4 regions of the Streptomyces sp. NPDC041122 genome follow, and region 4 is predicted to be linked to each of the others. Evidence: riboswitches for the same ligand, from Rfam matches in the RefSeq annotation. Region 4 holds a riboswitch; each other region holds the start of a gene.
The links. A riboswitch is a leader RNA that binds a small molecule or an ion and turns the genes downstream of it on or off. The one in region 4 is predicted to bind cobalamin.

Region 1 (4,758 bases), on a different contig from region 4:
GCCCGCGGTGGCCGTGGGACGGTTCCAGCGTGTCGCGTAGCTCCTGCCGTCGCGCAGCACCAGGGCCCGGCCGCTCCCGACGGTCTCGATGTACGGCGTCACCGCGCCCTTGAAGTCCTTGAACCGCGACGGACGCATGTGCACGTACTGAACGACGATCGTGGGCGCGCCGAGCCGCGTCCCCGACGTGCTGCGGGCCGGCGTGCCGTCGAACGACACGAGCCAGCGGTGCTGACCCGGCGACCAGCGGAAGGAGTGACGGGCGGCGGGGTACCGGACGGTCCGGGCCGCCGTGGGCGTGCCACCGGCCGGCGCGGGACCGAAGCGGAACCCGATGTCGGCCGGCGGGTCGGTCCGCGGCACCGAGCGCAGCAGCGCCTGCGGGCGGAGGAAGAGGTCGTGCGGGGCGGGCCGGCCGCTCCGGCGGAAGTAGGCGCCCGGGAAGCGGCCCTGCGGGCGGGCGTACAGCGGCGCGTCCCTGAGCTTCTTCTGCAGCGCGGTGCGCACCCCGGAGTAGGCGAGGACCGGCCGGCCGAACTGGCGCAGCAGCTCGACGTCGGACTCGCGGGCGCTGCGCACCGGGCCGATCTCCGGCGGCACCTTGCTGGAGTAGACGCCCATGAGACGGCTCATACCGCCCTCGACCCTCTCCACGTAGACGATGTCCGCCCGGTCGAGACCCGTGTGTGGGCGGGCCGCCCGGGCGTTGTCGAACTTGACCGCCACGACCGGCCCCTGGCGTGCCGTCAAACCGGTGAAGGGCGAGGGGCTGCGGGGCGCGGGGGAGTCCTCACGAGCGGGGGCGCTCGCGTAGGCGGAGGCGCCCGCGGCGAACGCCGCCGTGACGACGAGCGCGAGCACGCGGGTACCGAGCCGGGTGCGACGGGCGTCCCGGACTTTTGTCGCTGCCATTGAGGCGTCTCCTTCGTGGCGAAGCCGGTCGGGCCGCCTCGTGGCCGCCCTGGTGGCAGCCGCAGACCTACCTCCCCGGGCCATGGCCTCAATCGCGGCTGGGGCCATCCACCCGCGTGACGTCACTCTTTCCGGGGCAGCCCCGCGTGGCTCCGCGGCCGGTGCGTGCGCCGGACCGAGCGGAGTGGGCGGGATCGGCGCGGGTAGGCTGGGACTTCGTCCTGGTCCGTTCCGGCCGCGTGCTGCGGATTCTTTACAAGTGCAGAGGTGTGGCGAGCGAATGAAGCGATCTGTTCAGCGGTGGAAGGTGCCGGGCCCGGGGCCGGGCAAACGGCTGGCCGCCGCCCTCGACCTGGTGGGCCCCGCTCGCGGCGGGGCCGTGACACGGGCGCTCCGTACGGTGGTCGAGCACGACGCCGTATGGCTGGGCGCCGCCACGGCACTGGGTCTCTCGGGGGACAGGAGCGCCCGCAGGGCTGCCCTGCGGGGGCTCGGATCGGTGGCGATCGTCACAGCTGTGAACCATGCGGTGGCCAAGCCCGCGGCCCGCAGCGCCCGCCCCGTCCTGGACGGCCTGCCCGCGCTGTTCCCTCGCCCCCGCACCGCCTCGCTGCCCGCCAGCCCGATAGCCACGGCAACCGCCTTCACCTCGGCGGTCGTCATGGAGTCGCCCCGGCACGGCCTGGGCGTCCTGCCGTTCGCGGCCGGTCTCGCCTACGCGCGCGGCCAGAAGGGCCTCGACCACCGCGGCCGCACGGCCGCCGGAGCCCTCATCGGAGTGGGGGCCGCGCTGCTCACCTGCCGCTGGTGGCCCGTGAAGCCCGCGGCGGCGGCCGCGGGCGCTCCGCCGCGCCGGCCGGCCCCCGCGCTCAAGGACGGCCAGGGCCTGCACGTGGTCGTCAACCCGTCCTCCGGCGTCGCCTGGAGCAGGGACACCGCCGACACCCTGCGCACCCTGCTCCCCGAAGCGTCGATCACGGTCTTCGAACCCGGCGACGATCTGGTGGCCCTCCTGGAAGCGGCCGCGCAGCGCGCCGTCGCGGACGGCGGGGCGCTGGGGGTGTGCGGCGGCGACGGCACGGTCAACGCGGGCAGCGTCACGGCGGCACGGCACCAGGTCCCCCTCGCCGTCTTCCCCGGCGGCACCTTCAACCACTTCGCCGTGGACCTCGGCAACGTGACGCTGGAAGACGTCACCCGCGCCATCGGGTCCGGCGACGCCGTCACCTCCGACGTGGGACGCGCCTCCGCCTATCAGCAGCCCGGCGCCGCCACCGGCGGCACACAGGAGGCGCCGACCCGCGAGCTGGAGGCCCGCGGCGAACAGCAGCTCTTCCTCAACACGTTCAGCATCGGCGTCTACTCGGACCTGGTCCATGCCCGGGAGCGGCTCGAGAAGCGCATCGGCAAGTGGCCCGCGCTCGTCATCGGCCTCGCCAAGGTTCTGGCGACGGGCGCCCCGCTCTCCGTGGTGATCAACGGCCGGCCGCGCCGCATCTGGCTGCTCTTCGCGGGCAACGGCATCTACCACCCGGCGGGCTTCGCCCCGACCTACCGCACCCAGCTCGACGACGGGCTCCTCGACGTCCGCGCCGTGGAGGCCGGCACTCCGCTGGCCCGCACCCGGCTGCTCCTCGCCGTCCTGACCGGAACCCTGCACAACTCCCGTGTCCTGACGACCGCCCAGGTGCGCCGGCTCGAGCTGGAAGTCGTGGAGGGCGACCCGCACCTCGCCTACGACGGCGAGGTGACCGACACCACGTACCAGCGGCTCGTGCTCGACAAGCTCCCCAAGGCCCTCACCCTCTACCGGCCCGCCGACCAGGACCAGTGGCTCCGCTGACCCACCCGCCACACGGCCGCTGATCAGGGGCGTACGCGGTGGTACACGCGCTCGCGTGTGCCACCGCCGCAACCCGTGCGCAAGTTGTCAGCAGATCAGTTGCGCACTAATGTCGCCACGCCTTGGTGAACGGGAAATCCGGTGTGATGCCGGTGCGGCCCTCGCCACTGTGATCGGGAAGTCCGGCTCCAGCCCTCGCGGCAGCCACTGGGTGCGCACGCACCCGGGAAGGCGGAGTCCGGTCGGTACGACCCGTCAGCCAGGAGACCGGCCAAGGCGCGTTGTCCATCCACGAGGTGCTGGAGAGGGTCTGCCGAGCCATGCACATAGCCGAGGGTTTCCTCCCACCGGCGCACGCGATCGCCTGGGGCGTAGCGTCCGCGCCGTTCGTCGTCCACGGAGTCCGCTCCCTGACCCGTGAAGTCAAGGAACACCCGGAGAGCACGCTGCTCCTCGGCGCCTCCGGGGCCTTCACGTTCGTCCTGTCCGCACTGAAGATCCCGTCCGTCACGGGCAGTTGCTCGCACCCGACGGGAACCGGGCTCGGAGCGATCCTGTTCCGGCCGCCCATCATGACGGTGCTGGGCACCATCACCCTGCTCTTCCAGGCCCTGCTGCTCGCCCACGGCGGGCTCACCACCCTGGGCGCCAACGCCTTCTCGATGGCGATCGTCGGCCCCTGGGCCGGATACGCGGTCTACCGGCTCCTCAAGCGGTTCGACGTCCCGCTCATGGTCGCCGTGTTCTTCGGTGCGTTCGTCGCCGACCTGTCCACGTACTGCGTCACCAGTGTTCAGCTGGCGCTCGCGTTCCCCGACCCCAGCAGCGGATTCCTCGGGGCTCTGGGCAAGTTCGGCGGAATCTTCGCCGTCACGCAGATCCCGCTGGCGATCAGCGAGGGACTGCTCACCGTCCTGGTGATGCGGCTGCTCGTGCAGTCCAGCAGGGGCGAGCTCACCCGGCTCGGCGTGCTGATGCAGCGCAAGAGCACGCCGGACGTGACGACGACCAAGACGGAGACGGGGGCCAGCGCCCGATGAGCCGGAACGCGAAAATCAACATCCTGCTGCTCGTGGTGGTCGCCGCGCTCGCGGTGCTGCCCGTGGCGCTCGGGCTCGGCGACGACGAGAAGGAGCCGTTCGCCGGCGCCGACGCGCAGGCCGAGACCGCGATCACCGAGATCAAGCCGGACTACAAGCCGTGGTTCTCGCCACTGTACGAACCCCCCTCCGGGGAGATCGAGTCGGCGCTCTTCGCCCTGCAGGCGGCCATGGGCGCCGGTGTCCTCGCCTACTACTTCGGGCTGCGCAAGGGACGCCGCCAGGGCGCGGAGCAGACGGTGGCGCAGGAGGCGGACGCGGAGCGGTCCACCGGTGCCGCGGCCGGCACCCCGGCCGGCCAGGAGGCCGGCCGGTCCGGGGCCGGGCAGGTCTGACCCGGCGTGCTGCCCATCGACGCGGCGGCGCACAGCAGTCGCTGGCGCCGCCGGCACCCCGTGGACAAGGCCGTGCTCGGGCTCGGCCTCACCGTCCTGGCCATCTCGCTGCCGCCCTGGCCGGGCGCCGCGCTGGTGCTGACCGCGGCGCTCGTCCTGCTGCTCGGACCCGCGGGCGTGCCGCCCCGCAAACTGTGGCGTGCCTACCGCGTGCCGCTCGGCTTCTGCGTCACCGGCGCCCTCACGCTGCTCGTCCAACTCGGCGGCCCCGAGGGCTTCGTGACGCTCGCCGACGGAGGCCCGGCGCGCGCGGGCGGCCTCCTCCTGCGGACCTCCGCGGCCTCGCTCGGCGTGCTGCTGTTCGCGTTCACCACACCGATGTCGGACCTGCTGCCCCGGCTGGTGAAGGCCGGTGTGCCCGCACCCGTCGTGGACGTGGCGCTCGTCACGTACCGCATGAGCTTCCTGCTCCTGGACTCCATGAGCCGCATCCGGCAGGCGCAGGCCGCCCGCCTCGGCCACACCACCCGCGCCGCCACCTGGCGCTCCCTCGCCTCGCTCGGCGCCA
Region 2 (4,758 bases), on a different contig from region 4:
CGGCGGCGACCAGGAAGACCGCGCCCATCAGCGCCACGACGGGGAGCAGCGCGCGGTGCGCGGCGCCGACCAGCATGCGGGCGGCGTGCGGCACCATCAGGCCGATGAAGCCGATGGCCCCGCTGTAGGCGACCAGGACGCCGGTGAGCAGGGAGGCGAGGACGAAGACGGTGACGCGGAAGCGGGTCGCGTCCAGGCCGAGGACGGTGGCGCCCTCCTCACCGGCGAGGAGCAGGTCGAGGGGGCGGGCCAGGGCCGTCAGGAGGGCCGTGCCGAGGAGCAGGACGGTGCAGGGCAGGGCGAGCATGTCCCAGCGGGCGCTGCCGAGGCCGCCGAGCGTCCAGTACAGGACCTCCTTGAGGTGGTCCGCGCTGTCGGCGGTGACCAGGATGAGGCTGGTGAGCGCGGTGAGGATGTAGGAGACGGCGACGCCCGCGAGGATCAGCCGGCCGGTGGCGAGGCCGCCGCCCCCGCTTCGGGCCAGGCCGTGGACGAGGACCAGGGAGACCAGCGCGCCCGCGAAGGACGCGGCCGGGATGGTGACGGTGGTCGACAGGGCGGTGCCGAGGCCGAAGACGCCGCCGAGCACGATGGCGGAGACCGCGCCGACGGAGGCGCCGGAGGAGACACCGAGCAGGAACGGGTCGGCGAGCGGGTTGCGGACGAGGGCCTGCAGGACGGTGCCGATGACGGCGAGGCCCGCGCCGACGGCTGCGCCGAGCAGGACCCTGGGGAGGCGGACGTCCAGCACGATGGTGCGGAAGGGGGAGGGTCCGGCCCGCCCCGTGAGGATGTCCAGGACCTGGCCCGGCGGGATCCGGACCGAGCCCAGGGCCAGCCCGGCGAGTATCGCTGCCGCGAGGGTGACTGTGAGTACCGTCAGAACGACCAGGCGCCGACCCCGTGCGTCCCGTCGATCGCCCTTCGGGCTCGTCCTCGAACGCCGGACGGGCTGGAATGCCCGGGTGCGCCTCACAGCTGCGCCGCCAGCTTCCTCACCGCCTCCGGTGCTCGTACGCCGGTGACCACGTCCGACAGTCGCAGCACCGCGAAGCGCTTGTTCCTGACGGCCGGGACGTCCCGCAGGACCGGATCCTCCAGGAGGCGCTTCTTCTTCTGGGCGACGGTCGTGGCGCCGTAGTCGAGGATCAGGATGGTCTCGGGCCCGCGCTCGACGACCTTCTCCCAGGAGGCGTCGGTGAAGGACTTGTCGACGTCGGCGAAGACGTTGCGGCCGCCGGCCCGCTCGATGATGTCGTTGCCGATGCCGCGGCCGCCGGCGGTGAACGCGGTCTTGTCGCCGCTGTCGTAGACGAAGACGGACCGCGCCTTCTCGCCCCGGGACTTCTTCGCGGTGGCGGTGAGTTCGCGGCGGGCGCCCGCGACCCACTTCTCGGCACGGTCGCGCACCCCGAAGGTGGCGCCGACCTCGCGGACCTCGCGGTAGACGTCGTCCATGGAGACGGGCTTGTTCGCGCAGCCCTCGACGTTCAGGCGGGTCTTGATGCCCGACTTCGCGAGCGCGGAGCGGCTGCGGCCGTCGCCCGCGAGGAAGGCGCTCGGGTAACCGCCGTACACGAAGTCGGGATTGGCGGCGAGCAGCTTCTCGTACGAGGGGTATTCCTCGGCGAGCACGGGGCGCGACCTGTACGCCTTCTCGTACTTCGGCAGCACCTTGTCGTCGAGATAGGCGGTGCCGGCGATGTGGTCCTGCAGGCCGAGTTCCAGCATCACTTCGGTGGTGTGCTGGTTCATGGTGACGGCGCGCTTCGGGGGCGCGTCGTACGTCGTCCGCACGCCGCAGTTGGTGACGGTGTACGGGAATCCGGCCGCCCGCGCGGCGGGCTTCGTGTCGCCGTCGGTGTCCGCCGACGAGCACGCGGCGAGCGGGACGAGCAGGGTGGCCGCGGCGAGCGCGCGTATGCCGGTGTGGCGGCGGGACATGGCTGAGCTGCCTCCTCCAGGGGATTTCCGCGTCCCCTGCGTTGCGTGGAGAAAGGCGGCAGGTCAGTTCCTGACTCCCCCGGCCCTGCGCGGGGCCGGGGTCACAGTGGCGGGACCGTGCCGGGTTCGCACCGGCTTCCTGGGTCCTGCCGCCCTCATGAGTGAAGCTCAGTATGCCTCGACGACCTTTACCTCTTCCTCGGTGACCTCGCCGTCCACGATCCGGTACGAGCGGAACTGGAAGGGGCCCGCGCCGTCGGTGTCGGCGGTGGAGACCAGGACGTAGTGCGCGCCGGGCTCGTTGGCGTACGTGATGTCGGTGCGCGAGGGGTAGGCCTCGGTCGCCGTGTGCGAGTGGTAGACGATCACCGGCTCCTCGTCGCGGTCGTCGAGGTCGCGGTAGAGCTTGAGCAGGTCACCCGAGTCGAACTCGTAGAACGTGGGCGAGCGCGCGGCGTTCAGCATCGGGATGAACCGCTCGGGCCGGTCGGTGCCCTCCGGCCCCGCGACCACGCCGCAGGCCTCGTCGGGGTGGTCCTTGCGCGCGTGCGCGACGATCTGGTCGTGGAGGGCCTGGGTGATGGTCAGCATGGGAGCCAGGATAAGCAGAGGGCCCGCACCGTACCGAAGTGTGGTACGGGCGGGCCCGAATGCTGGACATCGGCCTTGGGGGGCCGGTCAGTCCTTGCTGAGCGGGTCGCCGTCGGACGGGCCGTCCGTGCCGCCCTGGGCGCCGACCTTCTGCTTGGTGAAGGCGGCAGCCTGCGGGTTGCGGCTCTTGAGCACGAGGTAGGAGACCGTCAGGATCAGGGCCCACACCGGCGCGGCGTACAGCGAGATGCGCGCGTCCTTGTCGACGCCCATCATCACGATGACCATGCCGATGAAGGCGAGCGCGAACCAGCTGGTGTACGGCGCGCCCGGGGCGCGGAACGTGGATTGCGGCAGCTCGCCGCGGTCGGCCTTGCGGCGGTAGCGGATCTGGCAGGCGAGGATCATGATCCAGGCCCACATGCCGGAGATGGTCGCGAAGGAGACGACGTAGTTGAACGCCTCGCCCGGCCACTGGTAGTTGATCCAGACGCCGACGAGCATGAAGGCGGCGGAGACCGTGGTGCCGGTCAGCGGCAGGCCGTTCTTCGTGAGCTTGGTGAAGAACTTCGGGCCCTGGCCGTTGAGCGCGAGGTCGCGCAGCATGCGGCCGGTGGAGTACATGCCGGAGTTGCAGGAGGAGAGCGCGGCGGTGAGGACCACGAAGTTCACGATCGCGGCGCCGACGCCGAGACCCATCTCCTCGAAGGCCTTCACGAACGGCGAGACGCCCGGCTTGAACGAGGTCCACGGGACAACCGACAGGATCATGATGAGCGCGCCGACGTAGAAGACGGCGATGCGCCACGGCACGGTGTTGATGGCCTTGGGCAGGACGGTCTTGGGGTCCTTGGACTCGCCCGCGGTGACGCCGACCAGCTCGACGGCGAGGAAGGCGAACATCACGATCTGCAGGGTCATCAGCGTGGAGCCGATGCCGTTGGGGAAGAAGCCGCCGTCGTCCCAGAGGTGGGTCACGGAGGCGGTGTCCCCGGCGTCGGAGAAGCCGATGGTGAGGATGCCGACGCAGATCAGGATCATGCCGATGATGGCGGTGACCTTGACCATCGAGAACCAGAACTCCAGCTCACCGAAGAGCTTCACGGAGATGAGGTTCGCGCCGTACAGGATGACGGTGAAGACCAGCGCGTAGGCCCATTGCGGGAATGAGTCATGGGTCCAGTACTGCATGTACTGGGCGGCCGCGGTGACTTCGGTGATGCCGGTGACGACCCAGAAGAGCCAGTACGTCCAGCCGGTCACGAATCCGAAGAACGGGCCCATGAACTCGCGTGCGTACTCCGAGAAGGAGCCGGACACGGGCCGGTACATGAGGAGCTCGCCGAGCGCCCGCATGATGAAGAAGATGACGAGGCCCGCGATGGCGTACGCCAGGATGAGGCTGGGCCCTGCCTTGTGGATGGCTTTGCCCGCGCCGAGGAACAGGCCGGTGCCGATGGCACCGCCGATCGCGATCATCTGGATCTGCCGGGCCCCGAGCCCGCGCTGGTAGCCCTCGCCCTCGCCGGACGGGCCGCCCTGCACGACACCATTGCCGCCAGGCTCGCCGTGGTGCTCTTCGACCTGCACTGAGGTCATGGTGACGCCTTTCTCCATGCTGATCCGCGCCCGCACATCTGCGTTGTGGCTGCGGATCAGGTCCTGATCCCCCCGGATATGGATGGAGTGCTACCGGCGGTCTGCCGGCTCGAGCGCCCCCGGCGACATGGGTGGCGTCGCCGAGCGGTCGTGAAGATGTATCACGGTGAACGAGGCGAGGAAATGAGCCACCTGTGGCGCAGAACACAGGGAGAAGCGGACAAAGTGCACTTGACATGACAAAGCAGGGCAATGCCGTGACGCGATCGTTATCCGGATTTGAGGATCCGCTGAGCGAACGGCCCGCCCGATGAACAGAACCTGTCTACTACAACAAATTTCGCTGCCCTCTGCACCGATTTCGGCGCGGGCCGCGCGCGGGCCCCGCGGATCAGTCCAGCAACGTCCCGACCAGCGTTTCCTGCAGTCCGCCCAGCCAGAGGTAGGCCATCACCATGGGCTTGCGGGGGTCGGTGTCGGGGAGCCGGTAGAGCAGATCGGCGTCCTCCTCGTCGGTGACCTCCAGGCGCGTGCCGATCGCGAGCCGGAGGTCGTTGAGGGCGCCGAGCCAGTGCCGCGACTCCTCGACCGACAGTTTCAGGACAGCTCCGCCGTCGCCGGAGG
Region 3 (4,758 bases), on a different contig from region 4:
CCCGACCCTGATCGGCATCCCGTTCTTCTACTGGTACCAGATGCTGTGGGTGCTCATCTCCACGGTGCTGACGATGACCGCGTACAAGCTGTGGCAGCGTGACCAGCGCTCCCGCAAGGCCGCGCAGGCCCAGGGGGGTGCCGGAAAGTGACCACACTCGCATCGGGCGGCGTGAACGGCGTCGCCCTCGGGGTCTTCATCTTCTTCTTCGTCGCGGTCACCGCGATGGGCTTCCTGGCCGCGCGCTGGCGCAAGGCCGAGACGGAGTCCCTGGACGAATGGGGCCTGGGCGGACGGTCGTTCGGCACCTGGGTCACCTGGTTCCTGCTCGGCGGCGACCTGTACACCGCGTACACCTTCGTGGCCGTCCCCGCAGCGATCTACGCGGCGGGCGCGGCCGGCTTCTTCGCCGTCCCGTACACGATCCTCGTCTACCCGCTGATCTTCACGTTCCTGCCGCGCCTGTGGTCGGTCTCGCACAAGCACGGCTATGTGACCACCTCGGACTTCGTGCGCGGGCGCTTCGGCTCCAAGGGCCTCTCGCTGGCGGTCGCGGTCACCGGCATCCTCGCCACGATGCCGTACATCGCCCTCCAACTCGTCGGCATCCAGGCCGTTCTCGACGTCATGGGCATCGGCGGCGGCCCCGACACCAACTGGTTCGTCAAGGACCTGCCGCTGCTGATCGCGTTCGCGGTGCTCGCGGCGTACACGTACTCCTCGGGGCTGCGCGCGCCCGCGCTGATCGCGTTCGTGAAGGACGGGCTGATCTACCTCGTCATCGCCGTCGCGATCATCTACATCCCGATCAAGCTCGGCGGCTTCGACGACATCTTCGCCAAGGCCGGCGACGCCTTCGGGGTGGTCAACGAGGGCACGGGCAAACCGCGCGGCGCCCTCGCGCCGCCCGAGGCCGGCCAGTGGACGTACGCGACGCTGGCGCTCGGCTCGGCGCTCGCGCTCTTCATGTACCCGCACTCGATCACGGCGACGCTCTCCTCCAAGAACCGCAACGTCATCCGCCGCAACACCACGATCCTGCCGCTCTATTCGCTGATGCTGGGCCTGCTCGCGCTGCTCGGCTTCATGGCGATCGCGGCCGGGGTCAAGGTCGACAACGGCCAGCTGGCCATCCCGCAGCTCTTCGAGGACATGTTCCCCGACTGGTTCACCGGCGTGGCCTTCGCCGCGATCGGCATCGGCGCGCTCGTCCCGGCCGCCATCATGTCCATCGCGGCCGCGAACCTCTTCACCCGCAACATCTACAAGGACTTCATCAAGCCCGACGCGACGCCCGAGCAGGAGACCAAGATCTCCAAGCTGGTCTCGCTCCTGGTGAAGGTGGGCGCCCTCATCTTCGTCCTCGGCATGGACAAGACCGTGGCGATCAACTTCCAGCTGCTCGGCGGCATATGGATCCTGCAGACGATGCCCGCGCTGGTCGGCGGCCTGTTCACCCGGTGGTTCCACCGCTGGGCGCTGCTCGCCGGCTGGGCGGTCGGCATGGTCTACGGCACGCTGGCCGCGTACGGCGTCGCCTCGCCCACGCAGAAGCACTTCGGCGGCTCCTCCGACACCATCCCGGGCATCGGTGAGATCGGCTACATCGGCCTGACCGCCTTCGTCCTGAACGTGGTGGTCACCGTGGTCCTCACCTTCGTCCTGAAGGCGCTGAAGGCCCCCGAGGGCGTCGACGAGACATCCCCGGCGGACTACACGGCGGACGCGGGCGATCCCGGCGTCGTGGAGGAACTGCCGCCGGCGACCGCGGGCGCCGCGCACTGATCCCGCTCCCGCACTGCTGAGGCACCGACCGCGAAGGGCCGCCGGAAAACCGGCGGCCCTTCGTCGTGCGCTGTTGCACACTGCGCCCCATGGACATCACGATCAGAGCGGCACATCCCGAGGAGTACGCGGCACTGGGCGACCTCACCGCGCAGGCCTACCTCGACGACGGACATCTGGACCACGGCCCCGAGGACCGCTACCTGCCCGTGCTGCGGGACGTGGCGGGGCGCGCGGCGCACGCCGAGATCCTGGTGGCCGCGGCCGACGGCGCGGCGGACGGCGCACTGCTCGGCGGGGTCACCTTCGTGCCGTCCGGCGGGGCCCTGGCCGACATCGCGCGGGGCGACGAGACGGAGATCCGCATGCTGGCGGTCTCGCCCGCGGCGCGCGGGCGCGGGGTCGGCGAACTGCTCGTGCGCGCGTGCGTCGAGCGGTCCAGGCAGGCGGGCCGCACCCGGCTGGTGCTGTCCTCCTCGCCCTCCATGCGGACCGCACACCGGCTCTACGAACGCCTCGGCTTCGTCCGCACCCCGGAGCGCGACTGGTACCCGATCCCCGGTCTCCCGCTGCTCACCTACGCGTTGACACTCTAGGCCGTACCGTTCGCGATCCGACACAAGATGTGGGCCTGCTTCAGTGAGGCGGCACAAGATGTATGCTCGTGCTCGCTGTCGCCGCAGGGGAATCCGGTGCAAGTCCGGAACTGTCCCGCAACGGTGGACGTGTACGTCTTTGTCGTACGCGCAGTCCGAAGACCTGCCGGCAGTGCACCCGAGCCGTCCGGCCCGGGTGCCGACCGTCCGGGCCTCGTGGAATGGGCCGGTGGACGCGGTACGCCGCCCTGTCCGGGTGCGCCCGTGTGTGCCGTCCTCTCCCCCCAGGCCCAGAGCCGAGCGAGGGAGAGCTCCACGTGACCATCGCGCCTGCCGAACCTGCGTCAGCGCCGTCACCGACGACCGCCGAGGTGACCGACGCGCCGGGGACCGCGCTGCTGCGCACCCTGACCGACCTCACCGCCGACCTCCCCGACGCCGACCCCGGCCGAGTCGCGGCCGCCGCGCTGCGCGGCCGTTCGGCCAGGGCCGACGAGGCGGAGCTGCGCACGCTCGCGACCGAGGCCGCCGCGGGGCTCATCTCCGAGGACCCGGCGTACTCCAAGCTCGCCGCCCGGCTGCTCTCCCTCTCCATCGCCGCCGAGGCCGCCACGCAGGGCGTGCGCACCTTCACCGAGTCGATCGTGGTCGGCCACCGCGAGGGCCTGATCGCGGACCGCACCGCCGACTTCGTCACCGCGCACGCCGCCCGGCTCGACGCGCTCGTGGAGTCCGCGCTGGCCGACGGCGCCGACTTCCGCTTCGGCTACTTCGGCCTGCGCACGCTGCACAGCCGCTATCTGCTGCGCCACCCGATCACCCGGCAGGTCATCGAGACGCCGCAGCACTTCATGCTGCGCGTCGCGAGCGGGCTGGCCGAGGACGACAGCGTCCGCGCCCTCGACGAGGTCGCCGCGCTGTACCGCCTGATGAGCCGCCTCGACTACCTGCCGTCCTCGCCGACGCTCTTCAACTCCGGCACCCGCCACCCGCAGATGTCGTCCTGCTACCTCCTCGACTCCCCCCAGGACGAGCTGGACTCCATCTACGACCGCTACCACCAGGTCGCGCGGCTCTCCAAGCACGCCGGCGGCATCGGCCTCTCGTACTCGCGCATCCGCTCCCGCGGTTCGCTGATCCGCGGCACCAACGGCCACTCCAACGGCATCGTGCCGTTCCTGAAGACGCTGGACGCCTCGGTCGCCGCGGTCAACCAGGGCGGGCGGCGCAAGGGCGCGGCCGCGGTCTACCTGGAGACCTGGCACTCCGACATCGAGGAGTTCCTGGAGCTGCGCGACAACACCGGTGAGGACGCGCGCCGCACGCACAACCTCAACCTCGCGCACTGGATCCCGGACGAGTTCATGCGCCGGGTCGCCGCCGACCGGCCGTGGTCGCTGTTCTCGCCGTCCGACGTGCCCGACCTCGTCGACCTGTGGGGCGGGGAGTTCGACGCCGCCTACCGCGCGGCGGAGGCGGCGGGCCTGGCCAAGAAGACCATCCCGGCCCGTGAGCTGTACGGCCGCATGATGCGCACCCTCGCGCAGACCGGCAACGGCTGGATGACGTTCAAGGACGCCGCCAACCGCACCGCCAACCAGACCGCCGAGCCCGGCCACACCGTGCACTCCTCGAACCTGTGCACGGAGATCCTGGAGGTCACCGACGACGGCGAGACGGCCGTCTGCAACCTCGGCTCGGTCAACCTCGGCGCGTTCGTGGAGAACGGCGACATCGCCTGGGAGCGGCTCGACGAGACCGTCCGCACCGCCGTCACGTTCCTCGACCGGGTCGTCGACATCAACTTCTACCCGACCGAGCAGGCCGGGCGCTCCAACGCGCGGTGGCGCCCGGTGGGCCTCGGCGCGATGGGCCTGCAGGACGTCTTCTTCCAGCTGCGGCTGCCCTTCGACTCCCCCGAGGCGCGCGCCCTGTCGACCCGCATCGCCGAGCGCATCATGCTCGCCGCGTACGAGGCCTCCGCCGACCTCGCCGAACGCAACGGCCCGCTGCCCGCCTGGGAGAAGACCCGCACCGCACGCGGTGTGCTGCACCCCGACCACTACGACGTCGAGCTGACCTGGCCGGAGCGGTGGGCGGCGCTGCGGGAACGTATCGCCGCGACCGGCATGCGCAACTCGCTGCTGCTCGCCATCGCGCCGACCGCCACCATCGCCTCCATCGCCGGGGTGTACGAGTGCATCGAGCCGCAGGTCTCCAACCTCTTCAAGCGCGAGACGCTCTCGGGTGAGTTCCTCCAGGTCAATGCCTATCTGGTGGAGGAGTTGAAGCGGCTGGGCGTCTGGGACGCGCAGACCCGCGAGGCGCTGCGCGAGGCCAGCGGCTCGGTGCAGGGCTTCAGCTGGATCCCGGAGGA
Region 4 (4,758 bases):
TCACCGCACCGCCCGGCCCAGTTCACTTTCCGTTCACCCGGATTGCCTACGTTCCTCGTGCCACTGACGTCCAACAGAAGCCTGGGTAAATGGAACACATCACGCTTCTCCTCGGGATCGTGATCGTCACCGCTCTCGTGTTCGATTTCACGAACGGTTTCCACGACACTGCCAACGCGATGGCGACGACCATCTCGACCGGCGCTCTCAAGCCCAAGACGGCGGTGGCCATGTCCGCCGTGCTCAACCTCGTCGGCGCCTTCCTCTCCGTGGAGGTCGCCAAGACGATCTCCGGCGGCATCGTGAACGAGGACGGCCTCAAGACAGAGGTGATCTTCGCCGCGCTCGTCGGCGCGATTCTCTGGAACCTGCTGACCTGGCTGGTGGGCCTGCCCTCCAGCTCCTCCCACGCGCTCTTCGGCGGTCTCATCGGCGCCGCGGTCATGTCGATGGGCTGGTCGTCGATCAACGGCGGCACCGTCGTCACCAAGATCCTCATCCCGGCCGTCGCGGCCCCGCTCGTGGCCGGCATCGCCGCGACGCTGGCCACCCGGCTGACGTACCGGATCGGCCGCAACACCGACCAGAAGGCCACCGCCAAGGGCTACCGCGCGGGCCAGATCGCCTCCGCGGGACTCGTCTCGCTGGCCCACGGCACCAACGACGCGCAGAAGACCATGGGCATCATCACGCTCGCCCTGATCACCGGCGGCGTCCTGAACCCCGGCGCCAACCCCCCGATGTGGGTCATCGTCTCGGCCGGTGTCGCCATCGCGCTCGGCACCTACCTCGGCGGCTGGCGCATCATCCGCACGATGGGCAAGGGCCTGACCGACCTCGCGCCGCAGCAGGGCTTCGCCGCCCAGACCAGCGCCGCGACGGCGATCCTCGCCTCCTCGCACATCGGCTTCTCGCTCTCCACCACCCAGGTCTGCTCGGGCGCCGTGATGGGCGCGGGCCTCGGCCGCAAGGGCGGCGTGGTCCGCTGGTCGACCGCCACCCGGATGTTCGTCGCGTGGGGCCTGACCCTGCCGGCCGCCGGTCTGGTCGGCGCGGGCGCCGAGTTCCTCACCAAGCAGGGCCCCTGGGGCGTCGCGGCCACCGCGGCCCTCCTGGTCGCCGGGGCGAGCGTGATCTGGGTCCTCTCCCGCCGCGACTCCGTCGACCACACCAACGTCACGGACGACGAGATCCGCCCCGACGGCATCCCGGCCGCCGAGCCCGCGGGCGTCGTGACCACCGCGATCGCCGCCGTCACCCCGCCCCCGGTGGGCGCGATGGCCGCCTCCGTCCTGCCGGGCTCCCCCGTCAAGGCCACCGTCTCGGCCCCGACCACCACCACGACCGGTGCCATGGCGGACCCCGCCCGGCCCGCGACCGTGTAAGGACAGACCAGCATGAGCATCGACTGGGCAGCTCTCGGCTCCGTGTTCGGAGTCAGCCTCGCGGTGACGGTGGCCCTGGTGGGCCTGTTCACCCTCGGCATCGTCGGCCTCTCCAAGCAGGAGACGGCGGCCGCCTCCACCGGTGGCTCCGCGGCCCTGGCGCGCACCGGCGCGTACGCCTGCTTCGCGCTCTGCGCGGCGGCGGTGGCGTACGGCATCTTCCTGATCGTCGCCTGACGGCACGGGCGCCGTCCGGCGGCGGCGCTCCCGGGTGGGGCGCGGAGCGTGACACACGCTCCGCGCCCCACCCGTGTGCGTGGGCCCTGATGTGAGTCCCGGTGTGGGGCCCAACACACTCTCCCGCCGCAGGTCAACGGCGAGTTGACGGGCCTTCGCGGGCCGTGGTGGACTGCCGGGGCCAACCACGGCGGCAGAAGAGGAAGCCGGTGCGAATCCGGCGCGGTCCCGCCACTGTCACCGGGGAGTCCCTCCCCGCGAGCCAGGAACTCTCGCCGCCGATCACGTCGAACCAGGGCGCGGACACCCTGAGTGAGGACATATCGCCATGCCCGGCCGCCCGGTGCCGCCCCTGCCCCTGAGTACGAGCTCGCTCCTCAGCGCGGCGACGGGCTGACCCCATGAGTGCCGACCGCGACTTCGCGTACGGCGCCGCCGCCGGCCTCCTCGGCGACCTGCTCCTCGGCGATCCCCGCCGGGGCCATCCGGTCGCCGCGTTCGGCCGTGCCGCGGCCGCCGTCGAGCGGACGCTCTGGCGCGACCACCGCGGCTGGGGCGCGCTGCACACCCTGGTGTGCGCCGGGGGCGCGACGGGCGCCGCCGTCCTCGCCACCACGCTCGTACGCCGCTCACGTGCCGGATCCGTGGCGCTGACCGCCGCCGCCACCTGGGCCGTCGTCGGCGGCACCTCGCTCGGCCGGGAGGCGCGGGCCGTCGGCGGGGCGCTGGCGGCCGGCGACCTCGAGGTCGCGCGGGAGCGGCTGCCGCATCTGTGCGGGCGGGACCCGCAGGCGCTGGATGCGGACGGCATCGCCCGGGCCGTGGTGGAGTCCGTCGCCGAGAACACCTCCGACGCGGTGGTCGGGGCCCTCGTATGGGGCGCCCTCGCCGGGGTGCCCGGCCTGGTCGCTTTCCGGGCCGTGAACACGCTCGACGCGATGGTGGGGCACAAGTCGGCCCGCCACCGGCGGTACGGATGGGCCTCCGCCCGGCTCGACGACGTCTTCGGGTGGCCGGGGGCGCGGCTGACCGCGGGGCTCGCGGCGCTCGCCGGGGACGCGCCGCGAGGGGCCCTGCGCGCCTGGCGCGCGGACGCCGGCAAGCACCCGAGCCCGAACGCCGGACCCGTCGAGGCGGCCTTCGCCGGGGCGTTGGGCGTCCGGCTCGGGGGGACGCTCTCGTACGGCGGGCGGATCGAGCACCGGCCGGTGCTGAACGGGGAGGGGCGCGAGGTGCGGGTGGCCGACATCGACCGGGCCGCGAAGCTGTCCCGGCGCGTCGGGCTGCTCGCCCTGGGAACGGTGGTGGGCGCCCGCTGGGCGCTGCGGTCGGCGAGGTCGGGGAGAGGGAAAGCATGAGCGGTGGACTGCTGGTCGCCGGGACCACATCGGACGCCGGGAAGAGCGTCGTCACCGCCGGTATCTGCCGGTGGCTGACCCGCAAGGGCGTGTCCGTCGCGCCGTTCAAGGCGCAGAACATGTCCCTCAACTCCTTCGTCACCCGCGAGGGCGCCGAGATCGGGCGGGCGCAGGCCATGCAGGCGCAGGCCGCCCGTGTCGAGCCGAGCGCGCTGATGAACCCCGTCCTGCTCAAGCCGGGCAGTGACCGCTCCAGCCAGGTCGTCCTGATGGGCAGGCCCGTGGGCGAGATGAGTGCGCGTGGCTACCACGGCGGGCGCCAGGCGCAGCTGCTCGACACCGTCGTGGGCTGCCTGGAGGAGCTGCGCGGCACGTACGACGCCGTCATCTGCGAGGGAGCGGGCAGCCCCGCGGAGATCAACCTCAGGCGCACCGACATCGTGAACATGGGCATCGCGCGCGCCGCCCGCTTCCCCGTCCTGGTGGTCGGCGACATCGACCGGGGCGGGGTGTTCGCCTCGTTCTTCGGCACGACCGCGCTGCTGAGCCCGGCCGACCAGGAGCTCGTCGCGGGCTATCTGGTGAACAAGTTCCGCGGGGACGTCTCCCTCCTCGCACCGGGGCTGGACATGCTGCTCGGCCTCACCGGGCGGCGCACCTTCGGGGTGCTGCCGTTCCAGCACGGGCTCGGCATCGACGAGGAGGACGGTCTTCGGGTCTCCCTGCGGGGCGCCGTCCGGGAGTCCGTGGTCGCCCCGCCGGCCGGCGAGGACGTGCTGCGGGTCGCGGTGTGCGCCGTGCCGCTGATGTCCAACTTCACGGACGTGGACGCGCTGGCCGCCGAGCCGGGCGTCGTCGTGCGGTTCGTGGACCGGGCCGAGGAGCTCGTCGACGCCGACCTCGTCGTCGTACCGGGCACCCGCGGGACCGTGCGGGCGCTGGCCTGGCTGCGCGAGCGCGGCCTCGCGGACGCCCTCGCCCGCCGCGCCGCCGAGGGCCGTCCGGTGCTCGGCATCTGCGGCGGCTTCCAGGTCCTCGGCGAGCACATCGAGGACGACGTGGAGTCGCGGGCCGGGTCCGTGGACGGGCTCGGGCTGCTGCCCGTACGGGTGCGGTTCGCGCGCGAGAAGACGCTCGCGCGGCCGGTGGGCGAGGCCCTCGGCGAGCCCGTCGAGGGGTACGAGATCCACCACGGGGTCGCCGAGGTCCTGGACGGCGAGCCGTTCCTGGACGGCTGCCGGGTCGGCGAGGTGTGGGGCACGCACTGGCACGGGTCGCTGGAGAGCGACGCGTTCCGGCGCCGGTTCCTCACCGAGGTCGCCCGGGCCGCGGGGCGCCGCTTCGTGCCCGCGCCCGACACCAGCTTCGCGACCCTGCGCGAGGAACAGCTGGACCTGCTCGGCGATCTGATCGAAGAACACGCGGACACCGACGGCCTGTTGGACCTGATCGAGAACGGCGCGCCGCCCGGGCTGCCGTTCATCGCGCCCGGAGCGCCGTCATGAGCGCCGCCACGCACCACCGCATCAAGGAGGCCCTGTGACCACCCCCTATCCGTTCACCGCCCTCGTCGGCCAGGACGACCTGCGGCTCGCGCTCCTGCTGAACGCCGTATCGCCCGCCGTGGGCGGTGTGCTCGTGCGGGGGGAGAAGGGCACCGCCAAGTCCACCGCCGTGCGCGCGCTCTCGGCGCTGCTGCCGGAGGTGCCGGTCGTCGCCGGGTGCCGTTTCTCGTGCGATCCGGTGGCCCCGGACCCGAACTGCCCGGACGGCCCGCA

Region 1: linked by a shared signal. The riboswitch ahead of ACZ6B8_RS17010 (energy-coupling factor ABC transporter permease) and the one ahead of ACZ6B8_RS30795 (cobalamin biosynthesis protein) in region 4 are both predicted to bind cobalamin.
Region 2: linked by a shared signal. The riboswitch ahead of ACZ6B8_RS03775 (ABC transporter substrate-binding protein) and the one ahead of ACZ6B8_RS30795 (cobalamin biosynthesis protein) in region 4 are both predicted to bind cobalamin.
Region 3: linked by a shared signal. The riboswitch ahead of ACZ6B8_RS19865 (ribonucleoside-diphosphate reductase subunit alpha) and the one ahead of ACZ6B8_RS30795 (cobalamin biosynthesis protein) in region 4 are both predicted to bind cobalamin.

What each region holds. Positions count from the first base shown of each region.
Region 1 is NZ_JBVIYQ010000004.1:212,061-216,818, reverse strand. Features, by position in the region: gene ACZ6B8_RS17020 (DUF3048 domain-containing protein) at 1-912, opposite strand, end outside; gene ACZ6B8_RS17015 (diacylglycerol/lipid kinase family protein) at 1,193-2,755, shown strand; cobalamin riboswitch at 2,862-3,045, shown strand; gene ACZ6B8_RS17010 (energy-coupling factor ABC transporter permease) at 3,076-3,795, shown strand; gene ACZ6B8_RS17005 (energy-coupling factor ABC transporter substrate-binding protein) at 3,792-4,190, shown strand; gene cbiQ (cobalt ECF transporter T component CbiQ) at 4,197-4,758, shown strand, end outside.
Region 2 is NZ_JBVIYQ010000001.1:864,712-869,469, forward strand. Features, by position in the region: gene ACZ6B8_RS03770 (FecCD family ABC transporter permease) at 1-892, opposite strand, end outside; gene ACZ6B8_RS03775 (ABC transporter substrate-binding protein) at 973-1,944, opposite strand; cobalamin riboswitch at 1,989-2,109, opposite strand; gene ACZ6B8_RS03780 (M67 family metallopeptidase) at 2,113-2,535, opposite strand; gene ACZ6B8_RS03785 (amino acid permease) at 2,623-4,134, opposite strand; gene ACZ6B8_RS03790 (DUF2017 domain-containing protein) at 4,526-4,758, opposite strand, start outside.
Region 3 is NZ_JBVIYQ010000005.1:217,308-222,065, forward strand. Features, by position in the region: gene ACZ6B8_RS19850 (DUF3311 domain-containing protein) at 1-151, shown strand, start outside; gene mctP (monocarboxylate uptake permease MctP) at 226-1,785, shown strand; gene ACZ6B8_RS19860 (GNAT family N-acetyltransferase) at 1,875-2,381, shown strand; cobalamin riboswitch at 2,444-2,566, shown strand; gene ACZ6B8_RS19865 (ribonucleoside-diphosphate reductase subunit alpha) at 2,699-4,758, shown strand, end outside.
Region 4 is NZ_JBVIYQ010000009.1:383,379-388,136, reverse strand. Features, by position in the region: gene ACZ6B8_RS30805 (inorganic phosphate transporter) at 90-1,385, shown strand; gene ACZ6B8_RS30800 (hypothetical protein) at 1,398-1,622, shown strand; cobalamin riboswitch at 1,774-1,913, shown strand; gene ACZ6B8_RS30795 (cobalamin biosynthesis protein) at 2,024-2,980, shown strand; gene ACZ6B8_RS30790 (cobyric acid synthase) at 2,977-4,485, shown strand; gene ACZ6B8_RS30785 (putative cobaltochelatase) at 4,520-4,758, shown strand, end outside.